3 regions of the Streptomyces sp. WAC03905 genome follow, and region 1 is predicted to be linked to each of the others. Evidence: predicted binding sites of a transcription regulator. Region 1 holds the regulator's gene; each other region holds the start of a gene.
The links. Region 1 encodes HrcA, which represses chaperone genes, less so after heat shock. Its sites were predicted from a motif close to TTNGCACTCNGNNNNNCNGAGTGCNAA; they were not measured.

Region 1 (10,013 bases):
CGCGTGCGAGGGCACGATCCTGCTGGTGGACGCCGCCCAGGGCATCGAGGCGCAGACCCTCGCCAACCTGTACCTGGCGATGGAGAACGACCTCGCGATCGTCCCCGTCCTCAACAAGATCGACCTGCCGGCCGCCCAGCCGGAGAAGTTCGCCGAGGAACTCGCGAACCTGGTCGGCTGCGACCCCGACGACGTGCTGCGCGTCTCGGCCAAGACCGGCATGGGCGTGGACGCGCTGCTGGACAAGGTCGTCGCCACCGTCCCGGCCCCGGTCGGCGTCAAGGACGCCCCCGCCCGCGCGATGATCTTCGACTCGGTCTACGACTCCTACCGCGGCGTCGTCACGTACGTGCGTGTGGTCGACGGCCAGCTCAACAAGCGCGAGCGCATCCGGATGATGTCCACCGGCGCCACCCACGAGCTGCTGGAGATCGGCGTCTCCTCCCCGGAGATGACGCCGGCCGACGGCATCGGCGTCGGCGAGGTGGGCTACATCATCACCGGCGTGAAGGACGTCCGCCAGTCCAAGGTCGGTGACACGATCACCAGCCTGAACAACGGCGCCACCGAGGCCCTCGGCGGCTACAAGGACCCGAAGCCGATGGTCTTCTCGGGTCTCTACCCGCTCGACGGCTCCGACTACCCGGACCTGCGCGAGGCCCTCGACAAGCTCCAGCTCAACGACGCCGCCCTGGTCTACGAGCCCGAGACCTCCGCGGCGCTCGGCTTCGGCTTCCGCGTCGGCTTCCTCGGCCTGCTCCACCTGGACGTGGTCCGCGAGCGCCTGGAGCGCGAGTTCGGCCTCGACCTCATCGCGACCGCGCCCAACGTGGTCTACCGGGTGGTCCTGGAGGACGGCAAGGAAGTCACCGTCACCAACCCGAGCGAGTTCCCCGAAGGCAAGATCAAGGACGTCTTCGAGCCGGTCGTCCGGGCCACGGTGCTCGCCCCGACCGAGTTCATCGGCGCGATCATGGAGCTGTGCCAGCAGCGCCGCGGCACGCTCCTCGGCATGGACTACCTCTCCGAGGACCGCGTCGAGATCCGCTACACCCTCCCGCTCGCCGAGATCGTCTTCGACTTCTTCGACCAGCTGAAGTCCAAGACCCGCGGCTACGCCTCCCTCGACTACGAGCCCACCGGCGAGCAGGCCTCCAGCCTGGTCAAGGTCGACATCCTGCTGCACGGCGACAAGGTCGACGCCTTCTCCGCCGTCTGCCACAAGGACGCCGCCTACGCCTACGGCGTGCGCCTCGTCGCCAAGCTGCGCGAGCTCATCCCGCGGCAGGCCTTCGAGGTGCCCGTCCAGGCCGCCATCGGCTCCCGCGTCATCGCCCGCGAGACCATCCGCGCCATCCGCAAGGACGTCCTCGCCAAGTGCTACGGCGGTGACATCTCCCGTAAGCGGAAGCTGCTGGAGAAGCAGAAGGAAGGCAAGAAGCGCATGAAGATGGTCGGCTCCGTGGAGGTCCCGCAGGAGGCCTTCATCGCCGTCCTCTCCAGTGACGAGTCCGGCGCGAAGAAGAAGTAGCCACCGCTTCCGTCACCCGGAGTACACGGGCCCCCGCGCACCGCGCGGGGGCCTGTTTCGTTATGAAGCGGCCGCTCGCGGGCTCTTACGCGCACGCCGGACGCGCTCTAGTCTGATCACTGCTCGACGGTTACTCGCCAGTTAAGAAAGTCAACGGCTGCAAACCCGCCAGTCCCAAGCGCCCCCAGCGCCCCACGCCCACGCACTGCCCGCGTGGACCGGTCCGGAGGATGTCGTGAGCGACACACAGACCTATCTCGAGAACCGCCCGCCCACGGTGGCGGTGCTCTTCCGCGAGCGCGTCGCAGCGACGCCGAACGACGAGGCCTACCGCTACCCGGTGCCCGCCGCCGGCGGACAGGGTGCCGCGGACGACTGGAAATCGCTGAGCTGGAGCCAGGCCGCCGAGCGGGTCTTCGCCATCGCGGCCGGACTGATCTCCCTCGGCCTGGAAACGGAAGACCGCGTCGCGCTCGCCTCCAACACCCGGATCGAGTGGATCCTCTCCGACCTCGGCGTGATGTGCGCCGGCGGCGCGGTCACCACGATCTATCCCAGCACCAACGCCGACGAGTCGGCGTTCATCCTCGCGGACTCCGAGAGCCGGGTCCTCATCGCCGAGGACGCCGCGCAGCTCGCGAAGGCGCGCGAGCGCCGCGCCGACCTGCCGCGGCTGCGCCACGTCGTGGTCCTGGAGGCCGCCGACGCGGTCGCCGCCGAGGGCGACCCGGAGGGCTGGGTGCTCTCGCTGGCCGACCTGGAGGCGCGCGGCACGGAGTACCTCGCGAAGCACCCCGAGGCCGTCAACGAGCGCATCGCGTCCATCACCCCCGAGCAGCTCGCCACCCTCATCTACACCTCCGGCACCACCGGTCGCCCCAAGGGCGTCCGGCTGCCGCACGACAACTGGTCGTACATGGCCAAGGCCATGGTCGCCACCGGGCTGATCGGCAAGGAGGACGTCCAGTACCTGTGGCTGCCGCTGGCCCACGTCTTCGGCAAGGTGCTGACCTCCGGGCAGATCGAGGCCGGGCACGTCACGGCCGTTGACGGCCGGATCGACAAGATCATCGAGAACCTGCCGGTGGTCCAGCCGACCTACATGGCGGCCGTTCCGCGGATCTTCGAGAAGGTCTACAACGGCGTGGCCGCCAAGGCCAGGGCCGGCGGCGGCGCCAAGTACAAGATCTTCCAGTGGTCGGTGGGCGTCGCCCGCGAGTACGCCAAGGTCACGCAGGACAACTTCCGCCGCACAGGCCGCGCGACCGCCCCCTTCGGGCTCACCACCAAGCACAAGGTCGCCGACGCGCTCGTCTACTCCAAGCTGCGCGACGCCTTCGGCGGCAAGCTGCGCGCTGCCGTCTCCGGCGCCTCCGCCCTCGCCCCCGACATCGGCTTCTTCTTCTCCGGCGCGGGCGTCCACATCCTGGAGGGCTACGGCCTGACCGAGTCCAGCGCCGCCTCCTTCGTCAACCCGGGCGAGGCCTACCGCACCGGCACGGTCGGCAAGCCGCTCCCCGGCACCGAGGTCCGCATCGCCGACGACGGCGAGGTCCTGCTGCGCGGCCCCGGCATCATGCAGGGCTACCACGGGCAGCCGGACAAGACCGCCGAGGTCCTGGAGTCCGACGGCTGGCTGCACACGGGCGACATCGGCGAGCTGTCGGCCGACGGCTACCTGCGCATCACCGACCGCAAGAAGGACCTGATCAAGACCTCGGGCGGCAAGTACGTCGCCCCGGCGGAGATCGAGGGCCAGTTCAAGGCGATCTGCCCGTACGTGTCGACCATCGTCGTGCACGGCGCCGACCGGAACTTCTGCTCCGCCCTGATCGCGCTCGACGAGCCGTCGATCCTGGGCTGGGCGGCCGAGAACGGGCTGGAGGGCCGGACGTACAAGGAGGTCCTGGCGGCGCCGGAGACCGACCGGCTGATCGAGACCTACGTCCAGACCCTGAACGAGGGCCTCCAGCGGTGGCAGACGGTCAAGAAGTTCCGGATCCTGCCGCGTGACCTGGACGTCGAGCACGGCGACCTCACCCCCAGCCTGAAGCTGAAGCGGCCGGTGGTCGAGCGTGAGTTCAAGCACCTGATCGAGGAGATGTACGAGGGGTCGCGCGAGGCCTGACGGCCGCCGCGGCCCGTGCGGGGCGGGGCCGTGCCCGCCCCGCGCACCCGTCCGCACACCCGTTCGCGCACCCTTCCGCGCACCCGCCCCGCCCCCACGGCCCGAGTGCCCGGGGCGCGCGGGGCGGAGCGCGGCACCGGGTGCGGGATGATGGGGGCATGCCTTCCGCACTCCCCGACGGTGAACCCATGCCCGAAGACGGCTCGCTGCCGTCGCACGCCCTGGCGGGCGCGGGGGAGCGGCCGCTCGGGTTCTACCTGCACGTCCCGTACTGCGCCACGCGCTGCGGCTACTGCGACTTCAACACCTACACGGCCACCGAGCTGCGCGGCACCGGTGGCGTGCTCGCCTCCCGCGAGAACTACGCCGACACCCTGATCGACGAGGTCCGCCTCGCGCGCAAGGTCCTCGGCGACGACCCGCGGCCCGTGCGCACCGTCTTCGTCGGCGGCGGCACGCCGACGCTGCTGCCCGCCGCCGACCTCGTCCGGATGCTCGCCGCGATCCGGGACGAGTTCGGCCTGGCCGACGACGCCGAGATCACCACCGAGGCCAACCCGGAGTCCGTGGACCCGGCGTACCTGGCCGAGCTGCGGGCCGGGGGCTTCAACCGGCTCTCCTTCGGCATGCAGAGCGCCAAGCAGCACGTCCTGAAGGTCCTGGACCGCACCCACACGCCCGGCCGTCCCGAGGCGTGCGTCGCCGAGGCGCGCGCGGCGGGCTTCGAGCACGTCAACCTCGACCTGATCTACGGCACCCCCGGCGAGAGCGACCAGGACTGGCGGGACTCCCTCGCCGCCGCCCTCGGAGCCGGCCCGGACCACGTCAGCGCCTACGCGCTGATCGTCGAGGAGGGCACGCAGCTGGCCCGCCGGATCCGCCGCGGCGAGGTCCCCATGACCGACGACGACGTCCACGCCGACCGCTACCTGATCGCCGACGAGGTCATGGCACAGGCCGGCTACGCCTGGTACGAGGTGTCGAACTGGGCCACCTCTGAGGCCGGACGCTGCCTGCACAACGAGCTGTACTGGCGCGGCGCCGACTGGTGGGGCGCCGGCCCCGGCGCCCACTCGCACGTGGGCGGGGTGCGCTGGTGGAACGTCAAGCACCCCGGCGCCTACGCGGCCGCCCTCGCGGAGGGCCGCTCCCCGGGCGCGGGGCGCGAGCTCCTGTCCCAGGAGGACCGCCGCGTGGAGCGGATCCTGCTGGAGCTGCGCCTGGTGGACGGCGTTCCGCTGTCCCTGCTGGCCCCGGCCGGTCTCGCCGCGTCCCGCAAGGCCCTCGCGGACGGCCTCCTGGAGCCCGCGCCCTACGAGGCGGGGCGGGCCGTCCTGACCCTGCGGGGGCGGCTGCTGGCCGACGCCGTGGTCCGCGACCTGGTCGACTGACCGCCCGACCGGTTCAGGCGTCGCCGCCGGCCGTGACGAAGTCGATCAGCTCTTCCACGCGGCCCAGCAGGGTGGGCTCCAGGTCCTTGTAGGAGTTCACCCGGGACAGGATGTGCTGCCAGGCGGCCCCGGTGTTCTCCGGCCAGCCCAGCGCCCTGCAGACTCCCGTCTTCCAGTCCTGGCCGCGCGGGACCACCGGCCACGCCGGGATGCCCAGCGCGGACGGCTTCACCGCCTGCCAGACGTCCACGTACGGGTGCCCCACCACCAGCACGTCCGGCGAGGTCACCGCGGCCGCGATGCGGGACTCCTTCGAACCCGGCACCAGGTGGTCCACCAGCACCCCCAACCGGGCGTCCGGCGCCGGACCGAACTCCGCCACCACCGCCGGGAGGTCGTCGACGCCCTCCAGGTACTCGACCACCACGCCCTCGATGCGCAGGTCGTCGCCCCAGACCCGCTCCACCAGCTCGGCGTCGTGCCGGCCCTCGACGTAGATCCGGCCCGCCCGGGCCACCCGCGCCCGCGCGCCGGGGACGGCGATCGACCCCGAGGCCGTCCGGGACGGCACCGACGGCCCCCGGGGCGGGCGGACCAGGGTGACCACCGCGCCGTCCAGCAGGAAGCCCCGGGGCTCCATCGGGAACACCCGGCGCTTGCCGAAGCGGTCCTCCAGGGTCACGGTGCCCGCCTCGCAGGCCACCACCGCGCCGCAGAAGTCCGTACCCGCCACCTCGACCACGAGGTCCGGTTCCGCGGCGACCTCCGGCACGGTCCTGGGTCGCTTCCACTGCGGGGTCAGGTCGGGGGAGTACTCGCGCATCCGGCCGACCTTAGGAGAGCCCTGCGCCTTCCGCCTACGACACGCCGGAACGGGCCGCCAGTGTGGCGCGTTGCGCACGCACGAAGTCCGCGGTGACCACCGCTCCGTGACCCGGCACGTACAGCGCGTCCTCGCCGCCCAGCGACAGCAGCCGGTCCAGGGCGGCGGGCCACTGCCGCGGCACCGCGTCCGGGCCCGCCGACGGCTCGCCCGACTCCTCCACCAGATCCCCGCAGAACACGGTCTCGCGCTCGCCCGGGATGAAGACGGCCAGGTCGTGCCCGGTGTGCCCGGGTCCCACGTTGGCCAGCAGCACCTGCACCCCGCCCAGCTCCAGCGTCCACTCGCCGGACACCGCGTGACCGGGCAGCACCAGCAGGTCCACCGCCTCGGCCGCCTCCTCCTCCCCGAGCCCGTGGCGCACCGCGTCCCCGCGCAGCTCCTCACGGCCCGACGCGAGCAGCGCGTCCAGCCCGACCGCCCCGAAGACCTCGACCCCCGAGAAGGCGGCCGCGCCCAGGACGTGATCGAAATGACCGTGCGTGAATGCGAGATGGGTCACGCTCCGTCCCGTCAACCGCTCGGCCTGCGCACGCACCTCCGCGCCCTCGCGGACGCTCGAACCGGGGTCGACCAGAAGGACCGACTCGTCCCCCACCACCAGTCCCACCGTGCAGTCCCACACCGGCAGACGCCGTCGGCCGGCCCGTCCGGTGAGCCGTTCCCAGCCCGCCTCTTCCCAATGCACGTCCATGCCGCGACGCTACCCTGGCGGGCCTCCCTTGCCAGGGGCTTACTACCCGGCCGTACACTGAGCGGGGGATTCCTGGCACTCGAACGTACAGAGTGCCAACGAACGTCAGAACACGGCAGAAGCAGAACACGGCAACGGATCACGCTGGAGGTGTGCGCGATGCTCAGCGAACGCAGACTCGAAGTGCTGCGCGCCATCGTCCAGGACTACGTCGGGACGGAGGAGCCCGTCGGCTCCAAGGCGCTCACCGAGCGGCACCGTCTCGGCGTCTCGCCCGCCACCGTGCGCAACGACATGGCCGTGCTGGAGGAGGAGGGCTACATCGCGCAGCCCCACACCAGTGCCGGCCGGATCCCCACCGACAAGGGCTACCGGCTCTTCGTCGACAAGCTGGCGGGGGTCAAGCCCCTGTCGACGCCCGAACGCCGGGCCATCCAGAACTTCCTCGACGGAGCGGTCGACCTCGACGACGTCGTCGGCCGTACGGTGCGGCTGCTCGCGCAGCTGACCCGGCAGGTCGCGGTCGTCCAGTACCCGAGCCTGACCCGGTCGACCGTCCGGCACGTGGAGCTGCTCTCGCTCGCTCCCGCGCGCCTGATGCTCGTACTGATCACGGACACCGGACGCGTCGAGCAGCGGCTCGTCGACTGCCCGAACCCCTTCGGCGAGGCCGCGCTGGCCGATCTGCGGGCCCGGCTCAACAGCAGGGTCGTCGGCCGTCGCTTCACGGACGTGCCGCCGCTGGTCAAGGACCTCCCGGAGTCCTTCGAGGCCGACGACCGCGGCACGGTCTCCACCGTGCTGTCGACCCTCCTCGAAACCCTGGTCGAGGAGGCGGAGGAGCGGCTGATGATCGGCGGTACCGCCAATCTCACCCGTTTCGGACACGATTTCCCCCTGACGATCAGGCCGGTGCTGGAGGCGCTGGAGGAGCAGGTCGTGCTCCTCAAGCTGCTCGGCGAGGCCAACGAGTCGGGAATGGCCGTAAGGATCGGGCACGAGAACGCCTACGAGGGGCTCAACTCCACGTCGGTCGTCTCGGTCGGTTACGGTTCGGGCGGCGAAACGGTCGCCAAACTCGGCGTGGTCGGACCGACCCGCATGGACTACCCCGGAACGATGGGAGCGGTACGCGCAGTGGCACGTTACGTCGGACAGATCCTGGCGGAGTCGTAAGTGGCCACGGACTACTACGCCGTCCTCGGCGTACGCCGCGACGCATCTCAGGACGAGATCAAGAAGGCCTTCCGGCGCCTCGCGCGTGAACTCCACCCGGACGTGAATCCGGATCCGAAGACGCAGGAGCGCTTCAAGGAGATCAACGCGGCCTACGAGGTGCTCTCGGACCCGCAGAAGAAGCAGGTCTACGACCTCGGTGGCGACCCGCTGTCCTCCTCGGGCGGCGGCGGTGGCGCCGGCGGCTTCGGAGCGGGCGGCTTCGGCAACTTCTCCGACATCATGGACGCCTTCTTCGGCCAGGCCTCGCAGCGCGGCCCGCGCTCGCGGACCCGCCGTGGCCAGGACGCCATGATCCGCCTGGACCTGGAGCTGGACGAGGCGGCCTTCGGGACGACCAAGGACATCCAGGTCGACACGGCCGTCGTCTGCACCACCTGCTCCGGCGAGGGCGCGGCCCCCGGCACCTCGGCGCAGACGTGTGACATGTGCCGCGGCCGCGGTGAGGTCTCGCAGGTCACCCGGTCCTTCCTGGGCCAGGTCATGACCTCGCGGCCCTGCCCGCAGTGCCAGGGCTTCGGCACCGTCGTCCCGACCCCGTGCCACGAGTGCGCGGGCGACGGCCGGGTGCGTTCCCGCCGCAGCCTCACGGTCAAGATCCCGGCCGGTGTCGAGAACGGCACCCGGATCCAGCTCGCGGGCGAGGGCGAGGTCGGCCCCGGCGGCGGCCCCGCCGGCGACCTGTACGTGGAGATCCACGAGCTGGCGCACCCGACCTTCCAGCGGCGCGGGGACGACCTGCACTGCACGGTCACCATCCCCATGACGGCGGCCGCACTGGGCACCAAATGCCCGCTGGAGACGCTCGACGGCCTGGAGGAGATCGACATCCGGCCCGGCACCGGGTCCGGCCAGGCGATCCCGCTGCACGGGCGCGGCGTCACGCACCTGCGCGGCGGCGGTCGCGGCGACCTGATCGTCCACGTCGAGGTCACCACCCCGGGCAAGCTGGACGCCCAGCAGGAGGAGCTGCTGCGCCAGCTGGCGAAGCTGCGCGGCGAGGAGCGGCCCATGGGCCAGTTCGCGCCGGGCCAGCAGGGCCTGTTCAGCCGCCTGAAGGACGCTTTCAACGGTCGCTGACCTTAGCGCGAGCACCGCTTCGAGCCCGGCCCGGGGACACCCCGGCCGGGCTCTTCGCGTGGTCCCTCAGCCGCCCCCTGGCACGCCGGGAAGCGGACTATGCCAGGCGAATGCGGTGATTCGGCCCCCTGGGCCGGACGTGGCACGATGCAGTCCATGTCCACCGCGGCGAACGGTCTCTCCTCCCACCCGATCGTGCAGGCCCCCATGGCGGGCGGCGCCTCGTGCCCGCCGCTCGTGGCCGCCGTGTGCGAGGCGGGCGGGCTGGGCTTCCTGGCCGGGGGCTACAAGACCGCCGACGGGATGTACCAGGAGATCAAGCAGGTCCGCGCGCTCACCCGGCGCCCCTTCGGCGTCAACCTGTTCATGCCGCAAACCGGCTGCGCCGACCCGGCCGCGGTGGAGGCGTACCGCGGGCAGCTGGCCGGCGAGGCCAGCTGGTACGAGATCTCCCTCGCCGAGGAGGACATCATCGGCACCAGCGACGACGGCTACGACGCCAAGCTCGCCATCCTGCTCGAGGACCCGGTCCCGGTCGTGTCGTTCACCTTCGGCTGTCCGGCCCCCGCGGCCCTCGCCGCCCTGCGCAAGGCCGGTACGTACAGCGTCGTCACGGTGACCTCGGTGGAGGAGGCCCGCAGTGCGCAGCGGGCGGGCGCCGACGCCGTCTGCGTCCAGGGCGTCGAGGCCGGCGGCCACCAGGGCACCCACCGCGACGACCCGCAGATCGACGGAACGGCGTCCGTGGGACTGCTCGCGCTGGTGGCGCAGGTGCGGGAGGCCGTGGGGCTGCCGATCATCGCGGCGGGCGGCGTCATGCGGGGGGCGCAGATCGCCGCCCTGCTGGCGGCGGGCGCGGCTGCGGCGCAGCTCGGGACGGCGTTCCTGGTCTGTCCCGAATCGGGCGCGGACCCCGTGCACAAGAAGGCGCTGACCGATCCGCTCTTCGTCCGGACGGAGCTGACCCGGGCCTTCTCCGGCAGGCCCGCGCGGGGGCTGGTCAACCGCTTCGTGCGCGAGCACGGCCCTTACGCCCCGGCCGCCTACCCCCAGGTCCACCACCTGACCTC
Region 2 (10,013 bases), 2.0 Mb from region 1:
GAGAGTTCATGGGGGTCGCACCGACCGGTAAGACGTACGAGATGTCCGGAACCACGACCTTCCGGTGCCAGGACGGAGAGATCACCGAGGGCTGGTGGCACTACAACCCCGGAGCGCTGCAGCGCCAGATGGGCGGAACGGGAACGCCCTACGGCAGCTGAGGCCCGAACACGGGGAAGGCCCCGCTCCGCGGCTGCGGAACGGGGCCTTCGACGTGGAGCGGGTCAGTGGCTGTGGCCGTGACCGTGGCCGTGACCGGCGTCGCCCTCGTCCTCCGCCGGCTTCTCGACGACCAGGGTCTCGGTCGTGAGCAGCAGGGAGGCGATGGAGGCGGCGTTCTCCAGCGCGGAACGGGTGACCTTCACCGGGTCGATGACGCCGGCCTTGACCAGGTCGCCGTACTCGCCGGTGGCGGCGTTGAAGCCCTGGCCCTTGTCGAGCTCGGAGACCTTCGAGGTGATGACGTAGCCCTCGAGGCCCGCGTTCTCGGCGATCCAGCGCAGCGGTTCGACGGCGGCGCGGCGCACGACCGCGACACCGGTGGCCTCGTCGCCCGACAGGCCGAGGTTGCCGTCGAGGACCTTGACGGCGTGGACGAGCGCGGAGCCACCGCCGGAGACGATGCCCTCCTCGACCGCGGCGCGGGTCGCGGAGATGGCGTCCTCGAGACGGTGCTTCTTCTCCTTGAGCTCCACCTCGGTGGCGGCGCCGACCTTGATGACGCAGACGCCGCCGGCGAGCTTCGCCAGGCGCTCCTGCAGCTTCTCGCGGTCCCAGTCGGAGTCCGTGGCCTCGATCTCGGCCTTGATCTGGTTCACGCGGCCGAGGACCTCGTCGGAGCTGCCCGCACCGTCGACGATGGTGGTGTCGTCCTTGGAGATGGTCACGCGGCGGGCGGAGCCCAGCACGTCCAGACCGGCCTGGTCGAGCTTGAGGCCGACCTCCTCGGCGATGACGGTGGCACCGGTGAGGGTGGCCATGTCCTGCAGCATCGCCTTGCGACGGTCACCGAAGCCCGGGGCCTTGACGGCCACCGCGTTGAAGGTGCCGCGGATCTTGTTGACGACGAGGGTGGAGAGCGCCTCGCCCTCGACGTCCTCGGCGATGATCAGCAGCGGCTTGGAGCCACCCGCCTGGATGACCTTCTCCAGCAGCGGCAGGAGGTCCTGGATGGAGGAGATCTTGCCCTGGTTGATCAGGATGTACGGGTCGTCGAGGACGGCCTCCATACGCTCCTGGTCGGAGACCATGTACGGCGAGAGGTAGCCCTTGTCGAAGGCCATGCCCTCGGTGAACTCCAGCTCCAGGCCGAAGGTGTTGGACTCCTCGACGGTGATGACACCGTCCTTGCCGACCTTGTCCATCGCCTCGGCGATGAGCTCGCCGACCTGGGCGTCCTGCGCGGAGAGCGCGGCGACGGCGGCGATGTCGGACTTGTCCTCGATCGGGCGGGCGGTCGCGAGGAGGTCCTCGGACACGGCCTTGACCGCGGCGTCGATGCCCTTCTTCAGGGCGGCCGGGGACGCGCCCGCGGCGACGTTGCGCAGACCCTCGCGGACCAGCGCCTGGGCCAGCACGGTGGCGGTGGTGGTGCCGTCACCCGCGATGTCGTTGGTCTTGGTCGCCACCTCCTTCACGAGCTGCGCGCCCAGGTTCTCGTACGGGTCGTCCAGCTCGACCTCGCGGGCGATGGTGACACCGTCGTTGGTGATGGTGGGGGCGCCGAACTTCTTGTCGATGACGACGTTGCGGCCCTTGGGGCCGATCGTCACCTTGACCGTGTCGGCAAGCTTGTTGACGCCGCGCTCGAGGGCGCGACGGGCGTCCTCGTCGAACTTCAGGATCTTCGCCATGGGAGCGGTTCAGCCCTCTCGAAAACTCGGTTTAACGGGCTGCGCCCCTCGCCGCCCGGCAATCAGCGGGGTGACCAGGGGCGCAGCTCAAAGCAGTGCTGTGAAGCGAAATTACTTCTCGACGATCGCGAGCACGTCGCGAGCCGAGAGGACGAGGTACTCCTCGCCGCTGTACTTCACTTCGGTGCCGCCGTACTTGCTGTACAGCACGATGTCGCCGACGGTGACGTCCAGCGGGAGACGCTGGCCGTCCTCGAAGCGACCCGGACCGACCGCGAGGACGACGCCCTCCTGGGGCTTCTCCTTCGCGGTGTCCGGGATGACCAGGCCGGAGGCCGTGGTCTGCTCGGCGTCGAGCGGCTGGACCACAATGCGGTCCTCAAGCGGCTTGATGGCAACCTTGGAGCTGGCGGTCGTCACTGTCCGACCTCCCCCTTCGGAGATCCGGGGTTAACTGTCTGAGGTGGCGACCAGGTCGATCCGTCGTCGCGGGTGCCGGACCTGCCTGTCGCTGTGTTGGCACTCACCGGGGGTGAGTGCCAGGTGCGAGACTATTCCGGCGATTAGCACTCGGTCAAGCGGAGTGCCAATTCCCGTCCCCCGGGCGTTGCGCGACCCCCCTGCGGGGACGCCCCGCGGGGGTGCCCTGGGGGGCGCTGGGGGGCGCCCGCCCATCCTCCCGGGCCCTGCCCGGACCCGCGCCGTATGCCCTGCGGTCGGCTCGACATGTGCGGCCCGATGTCCCGGTCTCTGCCCGGACCCGCGCGGTGCGCCCTGCGGTCGGCTCGGCGGTGCGGGCCGGTGTCCCGGGCGCTGCCCGGACCCGCGCGGTGCGCCCTGCGGGCGGCTCGGCGGTGCGGGCCGGTGTCCCGGGCGCTGCCCGGACCCGCGCCTCAAACGCCGGCGGGGCTGGTTGGGCGGGGTCTCGGTGTGGGGTGGTGCCCCGCACGAGGATCTCCTCGGCTCGGCGCGCGCGGGCGGTTCGCGGCAGTACCCGGGGGTTGCGCCTCGTCCTGCGGGGACCCTCCTGCGTGTCCCCACCCCGCCGGTGGCGTGAGGGGAGGGGGGACAGGGCGGGGTGTCCCCGCAGGACGAGCGCGCGACCCCCGGGCACCACCGCGATGGCCCGCACGCGCCGAGCCGAGGAGACACCCCGCCGTGGCACCCCGCACCGACCAGGCCGACCCGGCCCGACCATCCAGCCCCGCCGGCGATTGAGGCGCGGGCCCGGGCAGCGCCCGGGCACCGGCTCGCACACGCCGAGCCGAGCCGACCGCAGGGCATGCCGCGGGGCCGGGCGGAGCCCGGGAGAGGCGGCGGCGGGCGATATGTGACGCTTGGGACGTGCGCATTCTCGTGGTCGAAGACGAAGAGGGCCTCGCCGAGTCCCTGCGGCGCGGCCTGTCCGCGGACGGGCACCTCGTCGACGTCGCCCACGACGGCCACCGCGGCCTGGACCTGGCCCTCGCCGGCGGCCCGTACGACGTCGTCCTGCTCGACCTGATGCTCCCGGGTCCCGGCGGCCACGCGATCTGCACCCGCATGCGCGCCCACGGCGACACCACGCCCGTCCTGATGCTCACCGCCCGGGACGGCGAGCACGACGAGGCCGACGGGCTGGACGCCGGCGCCGACGACTACCTCACCAAGCCCTTCTCCTTCGTGGTCCTCGCCGCCCGGATCCGCGCGCTGGCCCGCCGCGCCGGGGCCTCCGGCCGCGGCGTCCTGCAGGCCGGCGACCTCGTCCTGGACCCGCGCGGCCGCCGCTGCCGCCGCGGCGAGCGGGACATCGAACTGACCGCACGCGAACTCGGCGTACTCGCCTGCCTCATGGAGCAGCCCGGCCGGGCCGTCGCCAAGCAGGACATCCTGGACGAGGTCTGGGACACGCCGCAGCACATCGACCCGAACATCGTCGAGGTGTACGTCTCCTCGCTGCGCAAGAAGATCGACGCACCCTTCGGCCGCCGCTCGATCCTCACCGTCCACGGCACCGGCTACCGCATGGCCCCCGACGGTGGCTGACCCCGAAGCGCACCGGCGCGCCCACACCGCCCGCACCGCCCGCCGCAGGCGACCCGGCATCCGGGCGCGCACCGCCGCGGCCGCCGCCCTCGCCATGGCCGCCGTACTGGCCGGCGGCGGCCTGTGGCTGCACGCCCTGCTGCGCGCCAACCTGCTCGACAACACCACCGGCCGCACCGAGCTCGCCGCCCTCCGGGCCGCCGCCCAGCTCGACGGCCGGAACCCGCCGCCCGGCGGGCGGCTGCCCGCGCCCGAGAACGGCGTGGACCTGGTCCTCGTACGGGACGCGGCCGGCCGCACGGTCGCCGCGACCGGCGGCGGCCCCGACCCCGGCCCCGGCCCCGACCTGGACGGCGCGCCGCGGCCGGGCCCCGGCGAGGACCCCCGCCCGGCCGTACTCCCGCCCGAGCACCCCGGCGGACACCGGCGCGCCGTGGTCGCCGTCGCGGCGCCCGGCGGGCGGACGGTGTACGCCGTAACCGTGCTGGGCGACGTCGACGACGCGACCCGGGCCGTCGCCGTCGGCCTGCTCGCCGGCGCGCCCCCGCTGATCGCCTTCGCCGCGGCCCTGGCCTGGTGGGTGACCGGCCGCGCGCTGCGCCCGGTGAGCGACATCCGGACCGAACTGGCGGCAGTGACGGCCAGCGAACTGGACCGGCGGGTCCCTGACCCGGGCGGGGCGGACGAGATCGCGCGGCTGGCGCGGACCGTCAACGCCACCCTGGACCGGCTGGAGCGCTCCGACGCCCGGCAGCGGCAGTTCACCGCGGACGCTTCGCACGAGCTGCGCAATCCGCTGGCCGCCGTACGGTCCCGGCTGGAGGTCGCGCTGGCGGCGGACCGCCCCGACCGCGAGTCGGTGGTGGCCGCATTGGCCGAAACCGAGCGGCTCCAGCGGATCGCCGCGGACCTGCTGCTGCTGGCCCGCCTCGACGGTGGGCCGCCGCCCCGGACCGAGCCGGTGGACCTGGCGCTGCTGGCGGCGGAGGACGTGGCGCGCCGGGGCGGAGCCCGGGTCGCGCTCCGGCTGGACGCGCGGGCACCCGTACCGGCGGCCGGGGACCCGGCGCGGCTGGAGCGGGCCCTGGCCAACCTGGTGGACAACGCCCTGCGGCACGCCCGCTCGGAGGTCGCCGTACGGGCGTCCGAGCAGGACGGCTGGGCGGTGCTGGAGGTCACGGACGACGGCCCGGGCATCCCGGACGCGGACCGCGACCGGGTCTTCGAGCGGTTCGTACGGCTGGACGCGGACCGCAGCCGGGCCGTCGGCGGCACCGGCCTCGGCCTGGCCATCGCGCGGGAGATCGCGCGGGCGCACGGGGGCGACGTACGGGCGCTGCCGGCCCCGGCCGGGGGCGCGCGGCTGGTGCTGCGGATCCGGTAACGGCGGCGGGGCGCGGGCGGCGGGGGCGTGGGCATTGAGCGGGGCGCAGGCAGCGGCGGGGCACGGGCGGCGGCCCTGAACGCCCCTTCAGGACCCTCAGGATTCCTTCAGCGGGTCTGCCCCAGCATCGACTGGCATGAGCGCCCACCGGAGGAAGACGACGCCGACCCGACGCCGACCCCCGTCCCGCGGGCGGCGACTGGTCCGCACGCTGCTGGTCACGAGCTGCGCGCTGGTGGTCATGGCGGGCGGGGGCGCCTGGTACCTGTACCAGGACCTGGCTTCCGGCATCGGCAGCTCGAAGGTCCTCGAAGGCGCCGAGAAGTCGAAGTTCGGCGACACCAACATCCTGCTGATGGGCCTGGACAGCCGCCGTGACCAGAACGGTGAGCCGCTGCCGGAGGAGATCCTCGACAAGCTGCACGCCGGCAGTTCGGACATCGGCGGCTACAACGCGAACACCCTGATCCTGCTGCACGTGCCCGGTGACGGCGGCCGGGCGCAGGCCTTCTCCGTGCCGCGCGACGACTTCGTCGACATACCCGGCCACGGCAAGGACAAGATCAAGAAGGCCTACGGGCTGGCGAAGGCCCGCAAGGAGGGGCAGCTCGCCGCCCAGGGGGTGAAGGACTCCCGGCAGCTGGAGCGGGAGGGCCGGGAAGCGGGACGGGCGGCCCAGATCGCCACGGTGCGCGCCTTCCTGGGGGTGCCGGTGGACCACTTCGCCGAGCTGAACCTGGCCGGTTTCCACCACCTGGCGGACGCGCTGGGCGGCGTACCGGTGTGCCTGAACAAGGCGGTCAAGGACCGGTACTCGGGCGCCGACTTCCCGGCGGGCCCGCAAACCCTCGACGGCCGGCAGTCGCTCGCCTTCGTGCGCCAGCGGCACGGTCTGGCCGGCGGCGACCTGGACCGGACGAAGCGGCAGCAGGCCTTCCTGGCGGGCGCGACGAAGAAGCTGAACTCGGCCGGGACCTTCACCGATCCGGCGAAGCTGATCAAGCTGGTCGACGCCGCGAAACAGGACGTGGTGACCGATCAGGGGTGGGACCTGCTGTCGTTCGTGAAGCAGGCGAAGAGCCTGTCCGGCGGCAGGGTGCGGTTCACGACACTCCCCGTCGAGGGCTTCGGACGGAACCTTGGGGAGGACATCAACGTCGTAGATGATATGAAGATAAAGCGCCTCATTGCCGAGCAGATCGGACCCAAAGCCTCCGCAAGCCCCGGCACACCCGGCGCCTCCGCCGATCCCGGCGCCCCGCCGCCCTCCACGTCCAGCGGGCCCGCGGCGCCCTCCCCGTCCGCCCCCAAGGACGTCGGCGGCATCCCGTGCGTGGACTGAGGCCGCTGACGACGGCGGGCGCCCGCCGTCGCACCGAGGCACTGCTCCTCGTCCTCGTCATCGCCATCGCGGTCTTCGGGCACGCGGCCGCGGGCCTCGCGATGAACGGCGAGCTCCCGCCCAACCTCGCCTACTTCACCATCAGCATGACGCTGCTGTCCCTGGTGGGGCACCTGGGCGTGCGCCGCTTCGCCGCCTACGCCGACCCGCTGGTCTTCCCGCTCGCCATGCTGCTGACCGGCCTGGGGCTCGTCCTGATCCACCGGCTCGACCAGGGCTACATCGAGCGGTGGAACTCCGACGCGAACGCCCCCGGGCAGCTGCTGTGGACGGTGGTCGGCGTCGCCGCGTGCATCGCGATGCTGGCGCTGCTGCGCGACCACCGGCTGCTCCAGCGGTTCATCTACATCACGATGGCCGTCGCGCTGGTGCTGCTCATCGCGCCGGCGTTCTTCGGCGCCGACACGTACGGCGCCAAGCGGTGGATCATCCTCTTCGGCTTCTCGATCCAGCCGGGGGAGTTCGTGAAGATCATGATCGCGATCTTCTTCGCCGGCTACCTGGTCGTCCACCGCGACTCCCTCGCCCTGACGGGCCGCAGGTTCCTCGGCATGCGACTGCCCCCGATGCGCCAGCTCGGACCCATCATCACGGTGTGGATCCTCTCGATGCTGGTCCTGGTCTTCGAGCGCGACCTGGGCACGTCGCTGATCTTCTTCGGCGTCTTCGTGGTGATGCTGTACGTCGCCACCGAGCGCACCAGCTGGATCGTGTGCGGCGTGCTCATGGCCGCGGCGGGAGCCTTCGTCGTCGGCTCGACGGAGCCGCACGTCAAGGCGCGCGTGGCGGCCTGGCTGAACCCGCTCTCCGTCTACTGGGACAACCCTCCCCCGGGCGTCACCTCGGACCAGTCGGCGCAGGCGCTCTTCAGCTTCGGCACGGGCGGCATCTCCGGGACCGGCCTCGGCCAGGGTCACCCCGAGCTGATCAAGTTCGCCGGCCGCAGCGACTTCATCCTCACCACGGTGGGCGAGGAACTCGGCCTCGCCGGGGTCATGGCCGTACTGATCCTCTACGCGCTCCTCGTGCAGCGCGGGCTGCGCATGGCACTCGGCGCCCGCGACCCCTTCGGCAAGCTGCTGGCGGTCGGCCTGGCCGCGGCATTGGCCCTGCAGGTCTTCGTGGTCGCCGGAGGCGTGACGGGCCTGATCCCCCTCACGGGCAAGGCCCTGCCCTTCCTCGCCAAGGGCGGCTCGTCACTCCTCGCCAACTGGATCATGATCGCCCTCCTCCTCCGCATCAGCGACAGCGCGGAACGCCAACGCGAGGCGGACGCCCGAGGCCCGGCGGAAACGACGATCACCCCCCTGGCGGCCGCGTAGGGGGTCGGGGGGGAGGCGCGGGGGGTACGAAGTGACGCGCGCCCGGACCTCCACCCCCGCGGGCCCACCCCCTGGCCCGGTGGCTGCCCACCCGCCAACGGCGGTGGCGGTGCGGAAGCCGGCGGCTTGCGGGACGGGGGCTTCGGGGAGGGCGGGATCCACTCGACCGGCATCAGAGATGTCCTGGGGTTTCCCGTCAGTCCCATCGTCTTCCGTGTCGGGCCGGCCCCTCAAGGGCGCTCCCTGCGGTCGCGTCACTGCGTGATGGCCTACGGCCACCCTTGACCGCCCGTCCCGCCACGGAAAATTCGAGGACTGCCAGGAAGCCCCCAGAAGAACGGGCCGGGCGTTCGACAAAGGGACGGGGCGTCACAGAAGCGGGCCGGTGGCCGAGTGCGCCCCAAATCGCTACGAGCTCCTGCCAGACGGCGCCCGCAGGCCCCGTGGGCTGGGCATAAACCGCCACCGATCGCTACGCGCTCCTCAACGACGGCGCCTGCGAGCCCCTGTGGCTCGACATAGGCCGCCACCGCTTTCTACGCGCTCCTCAAGGACGGCGTCTGCGAGTTCCTGTGGCTGGTCATAAGCCGCCACCAATCGCTACGCGCTCCTGCGAGACAGCGCCTGCGAGTTCCTGTGGCTGGTCATAGGCCGCCATCGATCACGCACGTTCCTCTCTCACGCGGCTGCGATCCCGCCTGGGGCTGGGCATAGGCCGCCATCGATGTGGCGCGCTCTCGATCACGCGTCCGCAGTTCGTCCTGGGCTGGCCGCAGGCCGCAGAAACCTTCCCTCACCCCTCACAGACGGCGTCAGACCCTCGCGAGGGGTGGAAACGCCTCAGACGACGGCTGAAGCGAACCCAATCCATGTGTGCCTGGGTGGGCACTTCAGAAAGCCGCCGATATGCCCCAATCACCCCTGTCTGTACCGGCGAGTGGGATCCCACCACCCCGCTCTCCTGGGTTGGCATCGGCTGAACCGATGGATCGCTCCCCTGCCCCCCAACATCGCCCCTCCAGACCACGAACAAGCGCCGGACGCCGACCGCGAGGAGAAGACACAAGGCTTCTGCGGCTTCTGCCCAGCCCCAGGCGGATCGCAGCCGCGTGAGGCAGAAGCGTGCGCAACAGGTGGCGGCCTATGACCAGCCCCAGAGGCCTGCGGACGCGTGATCGAGAAGCGCGTAGCGATCGATGGCGGCTTATGCCCAGCCCTCGGGGTCTGCGGACGCCGTCTTCGAGGAGCGCGTAGCGATTTATGGCGCACCCCGGGCACCGGTCCGCATCTGTGATCTGCCCGTCCCTGGAACGGAACGCCCGGCCCGTTCTTCTGGGGGCTTCCCGACAGTCCTCGACTTTCCGTGGCGGGACGGGCGGTCAAGGGTGGCCGAAGGCCATCACGCAGTGACGCGACGAAGGAGCGCCCTTGAGGGGCCGGCCCGACACGGAAGACGATGGGACTGACGGGAAACCCCAGGACAGCTCTGATGCCGGTCGGGTGGGTCCCGCTCCCCCCAAGCCCCCGTCCCGCAAGCCGCCGGCTTCCGCACCGCCACCGCCGTTGGCGGGTGGGCAGCCACCGGGCCAGGGGGTGGGCCCGCGGGGGTGGGGATCCCGAATGCCCAGGCCTGCGTACCGCCCCTACAGGTAGTCCTCCAGGCGGCCGATCGCGTAGCCCTGTTCCTGGATCCGCTGGAGCATGCGGGTCGTCATCTGGATCTCCGTCGCGCCCTTGAGTTCGGACGGGCCGCGGAAGTGGGCCAGGATGATGTCTCCGGGCTGGAGGGCGGAGCCCTGGGCGTACTGGAAGTTGTTGATCTGCATCGACACCCGCCACAGGAGTACCGACGAGACACCGCACTCCGAGGCGGCCCGGAGGGTGTCGTTGTTGTAGTTGCCGAAGGGCGGGCGGAAGAGCGGCGGGCGCCGGCCGAAGCGCTTTTCCAGCCGGTCCTGCTGGCCGCATATCTCCTTCTTCTGCGCCTCGAAGGAGAGGGTCCTCAGGTTCGGGTGGGTCAGCGTGTG
Region 3 (10,013 bases), 960 kb from region 1:
CTCCACCTCTTCCAGCACCCTCAGCACTCCCTGCGTGTCGGCGTTATGGGCCTTTATGTGATCCATCTCGCGGTTCGGACGGCTGTCTCAACCGCCCGGCCCTTCGGTTACAGTCTTGAACAACGCGAAGGACCACCGCATGCCGGGGGTCCCCCGCGTACAAACGCACCGGCGCGCCACAGAGCGCGTGTGCCGGTGCCATACCGCTCATCCAGAGGGGCAGAGGGACACGGCCCGTTGAAGCCCCGGCAACCCTCCAGTCGGTTCTCGCGATCGCGCAGCAGCGCTCGTCGACGAGGTCCCCGGCTAGGGAAGGTGCCAATTCCGTCTCATGGCGAAATGCGCCATGGGGAAGATGAGGAGAAAGGGCCTCGCCATCATGGCTGCACAGACTGTCGCCACCTCTGTCGATCTCGGACCTGCCAACGGCCTTTCCTGTCGTGAGTGCGGTACCCGCTTCGAACTCGGTCCCATCTTCGCGTGCGTCGAGTGCTTCGGACCGCTGGAAGTCGCCTACGAGCTCCCCACCGGTGACCCCGAAGCCCTGCGGGCGGCGATCGAGGCCGGCCCCGACAACATCTGGCGTTACGCGCCGCTGCTGCCCGTCCCCGCCGACGTGGCCTCGAAGCCCAGCCTGAACCCCGGCTTCACCAAGCTCGTCGACGCGCGGAACCTGGCCAAGGAGCTGGGCGTCACCGGCAAGCTGTACGTCAAGGACGACTCCGGCAACCCGACGCACTCCTTCAAGGACCGCGTCGTGGCGATCGCCGTCGAGGCCGCCCGCGCCTTCGGCTTCACCACCCTGTCCTGTTCCTCCACCGGCAACCTGGCCGGCGCCGTCGGCGCCGCGGCCGCCCGGGCCGGCTTCCGCTCCTGCGTGTTCATCCCGCACGACCTGGAGCAGGGCAAGGTCGTCATGGCCGGGGTGTACGGCGGCGACCTGGTCGGCATCGAAGGCAACTACGACGACGTCAACCGCTTCTGCTCCGAGCTGCATCGGCGACCCGCTGGGCGAGGGCTGGGGCTTCGTCAACGTCAACCTGCGCCCGTACTACGGCGAGGGCTCCAAGACCCTGGCCTACGAGATCTGCGAGCAGCTCGGCTGGCAGCTGCCCGACCAGCTCGTCATCCCCATCGCGTCCGGCTCGCAGCTGACGAAGATCGACAAGGGTCTGCAGGAGCTGATCAAGCTCGGCCTCGTCGAGGACAAGCCGTACAAGATCTTCGGAGCCCAGGCCGAGGGCTGCTCCCCGGTGTCGACCGCCTTCAAGGCCGGTCACGACGTGGTCCGCCCGCAGAAGCCCAACACCATCGCCAAGTCGCTCGCGATCGGCAACCCGGCGGACGGCCCGTACGTCCTGGACATCGCGCGCCGCACCGGCGGCTTCGTCGAGGACGTCAACGACGAGCAGGTCGTCGAGGCCATCAAGATCCTCGCGCAGACCGAGGGCATCTTCGCCGAGACCGCGGGCGGCGTGACCGTCGGCGTGACGAAGAAGCTCATCGAGAACGGGCAGCTCGACCCGGCGCTGACCACCGTCGTCCTCAACACCGGTGACGGCCTCAAGACCCTGGAGGCGGTGGCCGCGGACAGCGGGCAGACCGCCACCATCCGCCCCAGCCTGGACGCGTTCCGCGCCGCCGGCCTGGCCTGACCACCCTCCACGCACTACCGGAAAGGCAGTAGCGCCATGAGCGTCAACGTCCGCATCCCCACCATCCTGCGCACCTACACCGGCGGTCAGGCCGAGGTCCCGGCCGAGGGCGCGACCCTCGCCGAGGTCATCGCGTCCCTGGAGCAGAACCACCCGGGCATCGCCGCGCGGGTCCTGGACGACCAGGGCAAGCTCCGCCGCTTCGTGAACGTCTACGTCAACGACGACGACGTGCGCTTCGAGGGCGGGCTGGAGGCGGTGACGCCGGACGGCGCCGGCGTCTCGATCATTCCTGCCGTCGCGGGCGGCTGCTGATCCGGGGCTGAGTCCCGGCCAAGAAACCGAAATTACCCCCTCCGCTAAAAGCGGAGGGGGTAATTCTGCTTGATTGGGCACGGTAGAGTTGGGGAAGTCCCCTCCGCTGGACTTGCCCGCTGCATATGAACGGGTCGCGTGAGGGTCGACATCGGGTCAATGTGCAGGTGCGGTATGGGGCTTTGGCGAGATATGTCTGGCCCGAGTTGCCCTGGAAGATGCCAAATTTTCACTCTATTTCAATGTTTCTCGGTGTCCAGATTTCTCGTCGGATTGACCTGTTGCAGACAGCACTCGCGCAGATACATTCAGCCTCGGTCGAAGCGTTCCGACGCAAGTTCTGACCCGGTAACGCGAAGTGCGTTCCCGCGCAAGGGCCAGTAATAGGGGAGTTAGGCATGGCTCAGGGCACCGTCAAGTGGTTCAACGCGGAGAAGGGCTACGGCTTCATCGCGGTCGACGGTGGTGCGGATGTGTTCGTCCACTACAGCGCCATCCAGATGGACGGGTACCGCACCCTTGAAGAGGGTCAGCGGGTCGAGTTCGAGATCTCGCAGGGCCAGAAGGGTCCGCAGGCGGACATGGTCAAGCTCGCGCTCGGCTAGTCCCGGAGCCTCGACCACCGACGCTCGGTCTTCCGTCGAAGACCCGGAAGATCCACGAGGGGCCCACATCCCGGTCACGGGATGTGGGCCCCTCGCGTGTCGCCCGCCGCGCGCCCGCCCCGTCCTCGAAGCCGCTTGCACTCTCGGGGGTCGAGTGCTAATCATTGGCGTTAGCACTCTACGAGTGAGAGTGCTACTGAAACGAGGACCGGGTCGGTGAGGCCCGCAGGGTCCGGTGGGAAGGAACCGCCGGGCACGCAGGCCGTCCGTCGCGGGCGCGGGCGCGGTCCTGGGAGAAATCCACCGCTGTCCGGGAGGACCACTTCAGATGGCCAAGATCATTGCGTTCGACGAGGAGGCCCGTCGCGGTCTCGAGCGTGGGATGAACCAGCTCGCCGACGCCGTCAAGGTCACCCTTGGCCCCAAGGGTCGCAACGTCGTCCTTGAGAAGAAGTGGGGCGCCCCCACGATCACCAACGACGGCGTCTCCATCGCCAAGGAGATCGAGCTCGAGGACCCGTACGAGAAGATCGGCGCCGAGCTGGTCAAGGAAGTCGCCAAGAAGACGGACGACGTCGCCGGCGACGGTACGACCACCGCCACCGTCCTGGCCCAGGCGCTCGTCCGCGAGGGCCTGCGCAACGTGGCCGCCGGTGCCAACCCGATGGCCCTCAAGCGTGGTATCGAGAAGGCCGTCGAGGCCGTCTCCGCCGCCCTGCTCGCCCAGGCCAAGGATGTCGAGACCAAGGAGCAGATCGCTTCCACGGCCTCCATCTCCGCCGCCGACACCCAGATCGGCGAGCTCATCGCCGAGGCCATGGACAAGGTCGGCAAGGAAGGCGTCATCACCGTCGAGGAGTCCCAGACCTTCGGTCTGGAGCTGGAGCTCACCGAGGGCATGCGCTTCGACAAGGGCTACATCTCGGCGTACTTCGCCACCGACATGGAGCGCATGGAGTCGTCCCTCGACGACCCGTACATCCTGATCGTCAACTCCAAGATCGGCTCGGTCAAGGACCTGCTGCCGCTCCTGGAGAAGGTCATGCAGTCCGGCAAGCCGCTGCTGATCATCGCCGAGGACGTCGAGGGCGAGGCGCTCTCCACCCTCGTCGTCAACAAGATCCGTGGCACCTTCAAGTCCGTCGCCGTCAAGGCCCCGGGCTTCGGTGACCGCCGCAAGGCCATGCTCGGTGACATCGCCATCCTCACGGGCGGCACGGTCATCTCCGAGGAGGTCGGCCTCAAGCTGGAGAACGCGGGCCTGGACCTGCTCGGCCGCGCCCGCAAGGTCGTCATCACCAAGGACGAGACGACCATCGTCGACGGTGCCGGCGACAGCGACCAGGTCGCCGGTCGCGTGAACCAGATCCGCGCCGAGATCGAGAACTCCGACTCGGACTACGACCGCGAGAAGCTCCAGGAGCGCCTCGCGAAGCTGGCCGGCGGCGTGGCCGTCATCAAGGCCGGTGCCGCGACCGAGGTCGAGCTCAAGGAGCGCAAGCACCGCATCGAGGACGCCGTCCGCAACGCGAAGGCGGCCGTCGAGGAGGGCATCGTCGCCGGTGGTGGCGTGGCCCTGCTGCAGGCCTCCGCGGTCTTCGAGAAGCTGGAGCTCGACGGTGACGAGGCGACCGGCGCCAACGCCGTGAAGCTCGCGCTGGAGGCCCCGCTCAAGCAGATCGCCGTCAACGGTGGTCTCGAGGGTGGCGTCGTCGTGGAGAAGGTGCGCAACCTCCCGATCGGTCACGGCCTGAACGCCGCGTCCGGCGAGTACGTCGACATGATCGCCGAGGGCATCATCGACCCGGCGAAGGTCACGCGCTCCGCGCTGCAGAACGCCGCGTCGATCGCCGCGCTGTTCCTGACCACCGAGGCCGTCATCGCCGACAAGCCGGAGAAGGCCGCGGCCGCTCCGGGCGGCATGCCGGGCGGTGACATGGACTTCTGATCGACTGAGGTCGATCGGCTGTTCTCGAACGAGGGCGGCACCCCCACGGGGGTGCCGCCCTCGGGCGTTCCGGCTGCCCGCCGATCAGAACGCGGTGTCGAGTGCGAAGTCGAACGGTGCGGGGACGCGCAGCGGCTCGCCGAAGGACACCGTCGTCCGAGCGCGGTAGCCGTGCGGCGACGTGTCGTGGAGACAGGTGATCTCCGAGTCCTGCATGTCGACCACCAGGTAGACCGGCACGAGGCGTCCGTAGACGTCGAGCTTCTCGTTCCAGTCGGCATCCCTCGTGGACACCGAGGTGAACTCCGCTACGAGTGACAGCGCGGCTCCGTCCGCGTGCCTGCCGTCCTCCTCGAAGGCGCACCCGTCCGCGACGAAGAGATCGGGGCAGAAGGCGCGCTCCGCCTCCGGAAACCGGAAGAGGAAGGGAGCAACGTCCGCGTAGTGCCCCTTGGGCGCGCGCGCCTGGAGCTGTTCCCGGAGCACACGCATGGGGCGGTAGTAGCGCAGCTTGGAAAACGGTGACGCGACGATCTTCCCCCGGATGAGCTCGGCCTTGAAGCCGTCTGGCGTGTCCATCTCCGCGACCGTGCGCAGGAGGTCTTCGAAGTCCGGCGGTGCCGGCGACGTCTCTATGGGTGTGGCCCGCTCGATCATGATCGTCACCGTATTCCTCCGGATGGCGTGCAGCGCTGAGCCCGTGCCTCGTTTCAGGCTAGTGCCGCGGCCTGTGCCCCGCCCGGCCCTTACGGCTCTCTCCTCCGATCGGGCGGTGAAAACCGCTGGCCGGGGCGGGCGGGCCTGTGTGACCGTACGGCCCATGGGTCACTGCGTCTCTCATCCCGTTCCGCGCGCCACCACGCCCGTCGAGCCCGGGCGGGGCTGAGCGGGGGTGGGGGGCTCGCGGGCCTATGCCGTGTACCGGACCGACGACCTCGGGGAGGCGTACCGGCGGGCGCGGATGCTGTGCGGGCGGATGCGGCCGCTCGAACCGGAGATGTGGCTGTGCGCGCGGACCGGGAGCGTCGCCGAGGCACGGGCGATGGCGGCGCTGCTGCCGGCGGGGATGTTCGACCCGTCGGACTACTGGGCGGCGGCCGACACCTGGTACCTCGGTGCCGAACTGCCGCGCGACGACCGCGAGCTCGCGGCGGCGCTGCCGCTGACCGTCGACGCGTACGCCGCCCCCGGGCCGGTGGAGCAGGCGTTCCTGCGGGCACTGCGCGGAGGGGCGGCCACGATGCTGTGGCGGGGGGCCTGGCCGGACGTGCCCGGCATACCGTCCGCGTCGGCCGACCCGACGGACCAGCGGGTGGAGCTGGACCTCAACGAGGAGCATCCCGACGGCCGGCACACCGTGTACGTGCACTTCGCGACCGCCGACGACGCGGGCGCCGCCCATCTCGCGGCCTTCGTCGGCGGGAGCGTGCTCGGGCCCGTGCAGGCCGGGCGCTGACGGTGACCGGACCGGGGACGCCGGTCCGCATAGGCTGGACGTATGGCTGACCTCTTCGTCAAGATCTGCGGGCTGCGGACCGCGCCGGACGTCGACGCCGCGGTGGCGGCCGGGGCCGATGCCGTCGGCTTCGTCTTCGCACCCGGCAGCCCCCGTACGGTCGACGCCGCGACCGCGCGCGAGCTGGCGGCCCGGGTACCGGACCCGGTGCTGACCGTGGGCGTGTTCCGCGGGCAGTCCGTCGAGGAGGTGCGCCGCTTCGCCGAGGAGAGCGGCGTACGGGGCGTGCAGCTGCACGGCGAGGAGGGTCCCGGGGACTTCGCGGCGCTGCGCGCGGAGGGCCGCACTCTGCTGCGGGCCACCGCCGAGCGGGTGGTGAGGTGTGGGGAGTACGGAGAGGACCTGCTGCTGCTCGACGCCCCGGACCCCGGCTCCGGGAAGCCGTGGAACTGGGGGTCGGCGGACTTCACCGCGCCCGAGGGCCGGTGGCTGCTGGCCGGCGGGCTGGATCCGGGCAACGTGCGCGAGGCGCTCGCCGCCACCGGGGCCTGGGGGGTGGACGTCTCCAGTGGCGTCGAGCGGGAGCGCGGGGTCAAGTCGCCGGAGCTGATCCGGTCCTTCGTCGACGCGGCGCGCCGGGCCCGGGGTTAGGACGCGGCGGTCCGGAGGGCCTTGAGGGCCGTTTCGAGGGCCTGGTCCGCGGGGGCGGGGAGGTCGGGCAGGACGCCGACGCCCTCCCAGTTGCCGCCGGTCACGGCGTTGATGGTGCGGGCGACCGGAACGGTCACCTGGATGTGCTCGGTCAGCGTGTGCCGGACCGTGGGGTGGGCCCCGCCCCGGGTGGTCTCGCCGACGAGGGTGGCGCGGCCCTGCGACTGCAGGGTGTAGGCGACGTCCTCGCCTCCGGAGAAGGTGATGGCGCTGGTCAGCACGTACACCGGCCGGTCGAGGTAGCGGGGCGCGGGCAGGTGCGCCGTGGTCCAGAACTGGCGGGTGGTCCCGGTGGGCCGGTCGTAGATGTCGTGCAGGTGGACCTGGTCGTCGGCGAGGAAGTAACTGCTCCACATGGCGGCTCCCTCGGGCGCGCCGCCGAGGCAGGAGCGCAGGTCCAGGACCAGGGCGGAGCTGCTCGCGACGAGCTGCATGGCGGCGCCGATCACGGCCGCGCCCTCGTCGGCGGTGGCTATCCGGGTGATCTCGATGAGTGCGACGCCGTCGTCGAGCCGCTCCACGCGTCGTACGCCCTGGTTCTCGGCGCGCAGCAGCGCGAGGAACCCCGCGCGTCCCGCGTCCTGGTCCTCCGGCTCCAAGGAGAGCGGCTCCTCGACCCACAGGAGCCGCAGGTGCCGGTCCGGGCACACCTCCTGGAAGTCGGCGGTGACCGCCTGGCAGAGGGCCGGGCCGTCCAGGTCGGCGTACGCGCCGGACGCGAGGCGGCGCCGGATCGCGGCGCCGGTCTCCACGGCCTTCTCGGGGAAGACGTAGCCCGTCTCGATCTGCTGCAGGGCCTGCTCGATGATCTCTTCGTTGTGGGGCACGGTGGGCATGCTAGATCCCGAACAGCGGCCTGCCCAACGGTATTTGGCCGTGGGACGGCGCATGGGATCCGGGGCGCGGGGCAACCGAGCGGTGAGGACGCTCCGTCGTTTCAGGAGGTGGTTGCGGTGCGCCGGAAGAAGGTGCTGGACTCCTTTCCCGCCAGTGACCCTTACGGCAGTTGGCCCGCCGAGGAGTACGCGGCCAAGTGCCGGGAGCGGGGCCAGCGGGCGACCGTCGTGATGGACCTCGACCGGGACGCCTTCCTCGTCGTGGCCCTCGACGCCGACGCGCCGCACCGGGCGGCGTGACCCGCTCCGCTGCCGGCCCCCGCCCTCACGTCAGGAGGCCGCGCGCCAGATCGTCATGTCGGCCCTGAGCCAGCTGGGGTCCTTCGACAGGCCCGGGGCCGACTTGATGCCGATGACGAACAGCGCGATGTCCCCGGAGGGGTGCCTGACGCAGACCTCGCTGCCGGCCGCCATGACGTGCAGCGTCAGGTCGTGCTCCCTCGCGTGCTCCAGCTCCTCGCGGCACGTCGCGAGGTTGCCGGTGCCGGCCTTCTGCGGCATGGAGAAGATGCTGTCGTCGCTCTCCATGCGGCAGCCGCTGGCCGGCCCGCACTTCATGCGGATGTCACCGGTGCGGTCGCCGTCCTCGTGCTGCACGGGTTCGGTGAAGCTGATCGAGTTCTTCTCGTTGAGCTCCAGCCCGGGGTAGGGGACGGGCACGGGCGGTCGCGACGCGCTCGGCGTGGGCGTGGGGACAGGTGCGGGGGCGGTGCCGGCCGGTGCCGCCGCCGGGCCGGACGCCTTGGCCGCGGCGGCCTGCGGCCCGGCCGAGCGGTCCGTCCCGTCCATGAGCTTCCAGCCCAGGCCCGCCAGCGTCAGCGCGCCCGTCAGCGCGGCCGCCCCGGCGATCCGCGCGGCGCGCCGCCGCTTGTGCACCGACGCGGGCGCCGGTACCGCGGGGGCGTGCGATCCCGCCCGCGCGTCCGGTGCGGTGGGCGTCCGCGACCCCGTCCGCGCCGCGCCGGCGCCGGTGTCCGGGACCGCGGACGTCACCTGCCCCGGCTCCGGCGCCGCGGCTCCCGCCGGGCCGACGGTCACCGCCGCGGCGTCCCGCGCGGCCGGACCCGGTATCGCCTCCTCCGGGCCCGTGACCTCCCGCCAGACGGCCGGTCCGCCGCCCGCGACGGCCTCCTCGCCCAGGTAGTCGCGGCACCACGCGAGGATCTCCGCCGGAGTGGCCCGCTCCTCGGGGGCGGTGGCCAGGCAGAGTGCGAACAGCGGCCGCAGCGGTTCGGGCAGTTGGGTCAGGTCGGGTTGGGAGTGCACGATCCGGAACAGCACGGTCATGGACGGACCGTGGCCGTACAGCGGCTTGCCGAGCGCCGCGAACGCCGCGGTCTGGCCCAGGGCGAAGACGTCGGTGGCGGACGTGGTCTCGCCCGCCAGCCCCTGCTCGGGCGCCATGTACTGGGGCGTCCCGATGGTGTTGCCCGTGGCGGTGGCGGTGAGGCCGGAGGCCTGCGAGATACCGAAGTCGATGACGCGGGGCCCGTCGGCGGCCAGGAGGACGTTCGACGGTTTCAGGTCGCGGTGCACGACGCCCGCGCCGTGGACGGCCACGAGGGCCTCGGCCACGCCCGCCATCAGCCACACCACCGCCGCGTCCGGCAGCGGCCCGCGCCGGGCGACGGCCTCCGACAGGGAGGGGCCGGGCACGTACACGGTGGCCAGCCAGGGAGGTGTGGCCTCCGCGTCGGCGTCGATCAGCTCGGCGGTGTACGCCCCGCGGACCCGTCGGGCGGCCTCCACCTCCCGGCGGAAGCGCCGCCGGAAGGTCGGGTCCTCGGCCAGCTCGGGATGCACCACCTTGAGGGCGACGGGACGGCCGCCCTGGGTGTGCGACAGGTAGACCCGGCCCATGCCGCCCGACCCGAGCCGGGCGGCGAGCCGGTAGCCGCCCACGGTCCGCGGATCGTCGGCCCGCAGCGGCTGGAACGCCTCGGTCGCGCTGTTCATCGGTCTCCCCCCGATCCCTGCCGGACCAACCGATGAGTTGATCCACGCAACCCTAAGCGCCGGGCGGGTACGGGGCGATGCCGGGGAGCCGGTGCGGCCGGGTGCGGGTGCCTGTCAGCCGGCCGTGCCGAAGGAGGACGCGCCGCCGTCCTCGTGGATGGACTCCACGCCGGGGATGACGCGCAGGGCCATGACCTGGCCGGGGCTCAGCCGGGCGGAGAAGCCGTGCAGGGCCGTGCTGTAGACGTAGTCGGGCGAGGCGCCCACCATGCCGGCGACCCGCGCCGGGTCGACGTCCTTGTGGACGGTGACGATGTACGGGGCTTCGTCGGAGGCGGCCGTGCGGGGTACGGGCACGGGCGCGGCCGTGGCGGCACCGGCCACGGGCAGGACGGCGACGGCGGCCAGGACGGCGAGGGCGGCGGGCAGGGTCCGGCCCGCTCGGCTCAGGAGGATGCGCATGCGTGGAGG

Region 2: the regulator HrcA is predicted to act here: its motif matches at 2,417-2,443, upstream of groES (co-chaperone GroES).
Region 3: the regulator HrcA is predicted to act here: its motif matches at 2,746-2,772, upstream of groL (chaperonin GroEL).

The regions. Positions count from the first base shown of each region.
Region 1 is NZ_JBXYDZ010000003.1:5,266,091-5,276,103, forward strand. It holds gene lepA (translation elongation factor 4) at 1-1,531, shown strand, start outside; gene AC2RP6_RS26275 (AMP-dependent synthetase/ligase) at 1,767-3,659, shown strand; gene hemW (radical SAM family heme chaperone HemW) at 3,818-5,050, shown strand; gene AC2RP6_RS26285 (DUF3097 domain-containing protein) at 5,064-5,873, opposite strand; gene AC2RP6_RS26290 (MBL fold metallo-hydrolase) at 5,908-6,627, opposite strand; gene hrcA (heat-inducible transcriptional repressor HrcA) at 6,787-7,803, shown strand; gene dnaJ (molecular chaperone DnaJ) at 7,804-8,943, shown strand; gene AC2RP6_RS26305 (nitronate monooxygenase) at 9,100-10,013, shown strand, end outside.
Region 2 is NZ_JBXYDZ010000003.1:3,271,006-3,281,018, forward strand. It holds gene AC2RP6_RS17060 (ester cyclase) at 1-161, shown strand, start outside; gene groL (chaperonin GroEL) at 225-1,853, opposite strand; gene groES (co-chaperone GroES) at 1,965-2,273, opposite strand; gene AC2RP6_RS17075 (response regulator transcription factor) at 3,198-3,878, shown strand; gene AC2RP6_RS17080 (sensor histidine kinase) at 3,871-5,262, shown strand; gene AC2RP6_RS17085 (LCP family protein) at 5,399-6,604, shown strand; gene AC2RP6_RS17090 (FtsW/RodA/SpoVE family cell cycle protein) at 6,592-7,986, shown strand; gene AC2RP6_RS17095 (polysaccharide deacetylase family protein) at 9,630-10,013, opposite strand, start outside.
Region 3 is NZ_JBXYDZ010000003.1:4,307,923-4,317,935, forward strand. It holds gene AC2RP6_RS22075 (glucosyl-3-phosphoglycerate synthase) at 1-18, opposite strand, end outside; SAM riboswitch class I at 205-362, shown strand; partial or broken gene thrC (threonine synthase) at 356-1,655, shown strand; gene AC2RP6_RS22085 (MoaD/ThiS family protein) at 1,692-1,970, shown strand; gene AC2RP6_RS22090 (cold-shock protein) at 2,369-2,575, shown strand; gene groL (chaperonin GroEL) at 2,904-4,523, shown strand; gene AC2RP6_RS22100 (Uma2 family endonuclease) at 4,608-5,180, opposite strand; gene AC2RP6_RS22105 (YjbQ family protein) at 5,440-5,979, shown strand; gene AC2RP6_RS22110 (phosphoribosylanthranilate isomerase) at 6,022-6,630, shown strand; gene AC2RP6_RS22115 (S41 family peptidase) at 6,627-7,517, opposite strand; gene AC2RP6_RS22120 (hypothetical protein) at 7,644-7,826, shown strand; gene AC2RP6_RS22125 (serine/threonine-protein kinase) at 7,857-9,542, opposite strand; gene AC2RP6_RS22130 (protease inhibitor I9 family protein) at 9,657-10,004, opposite strand.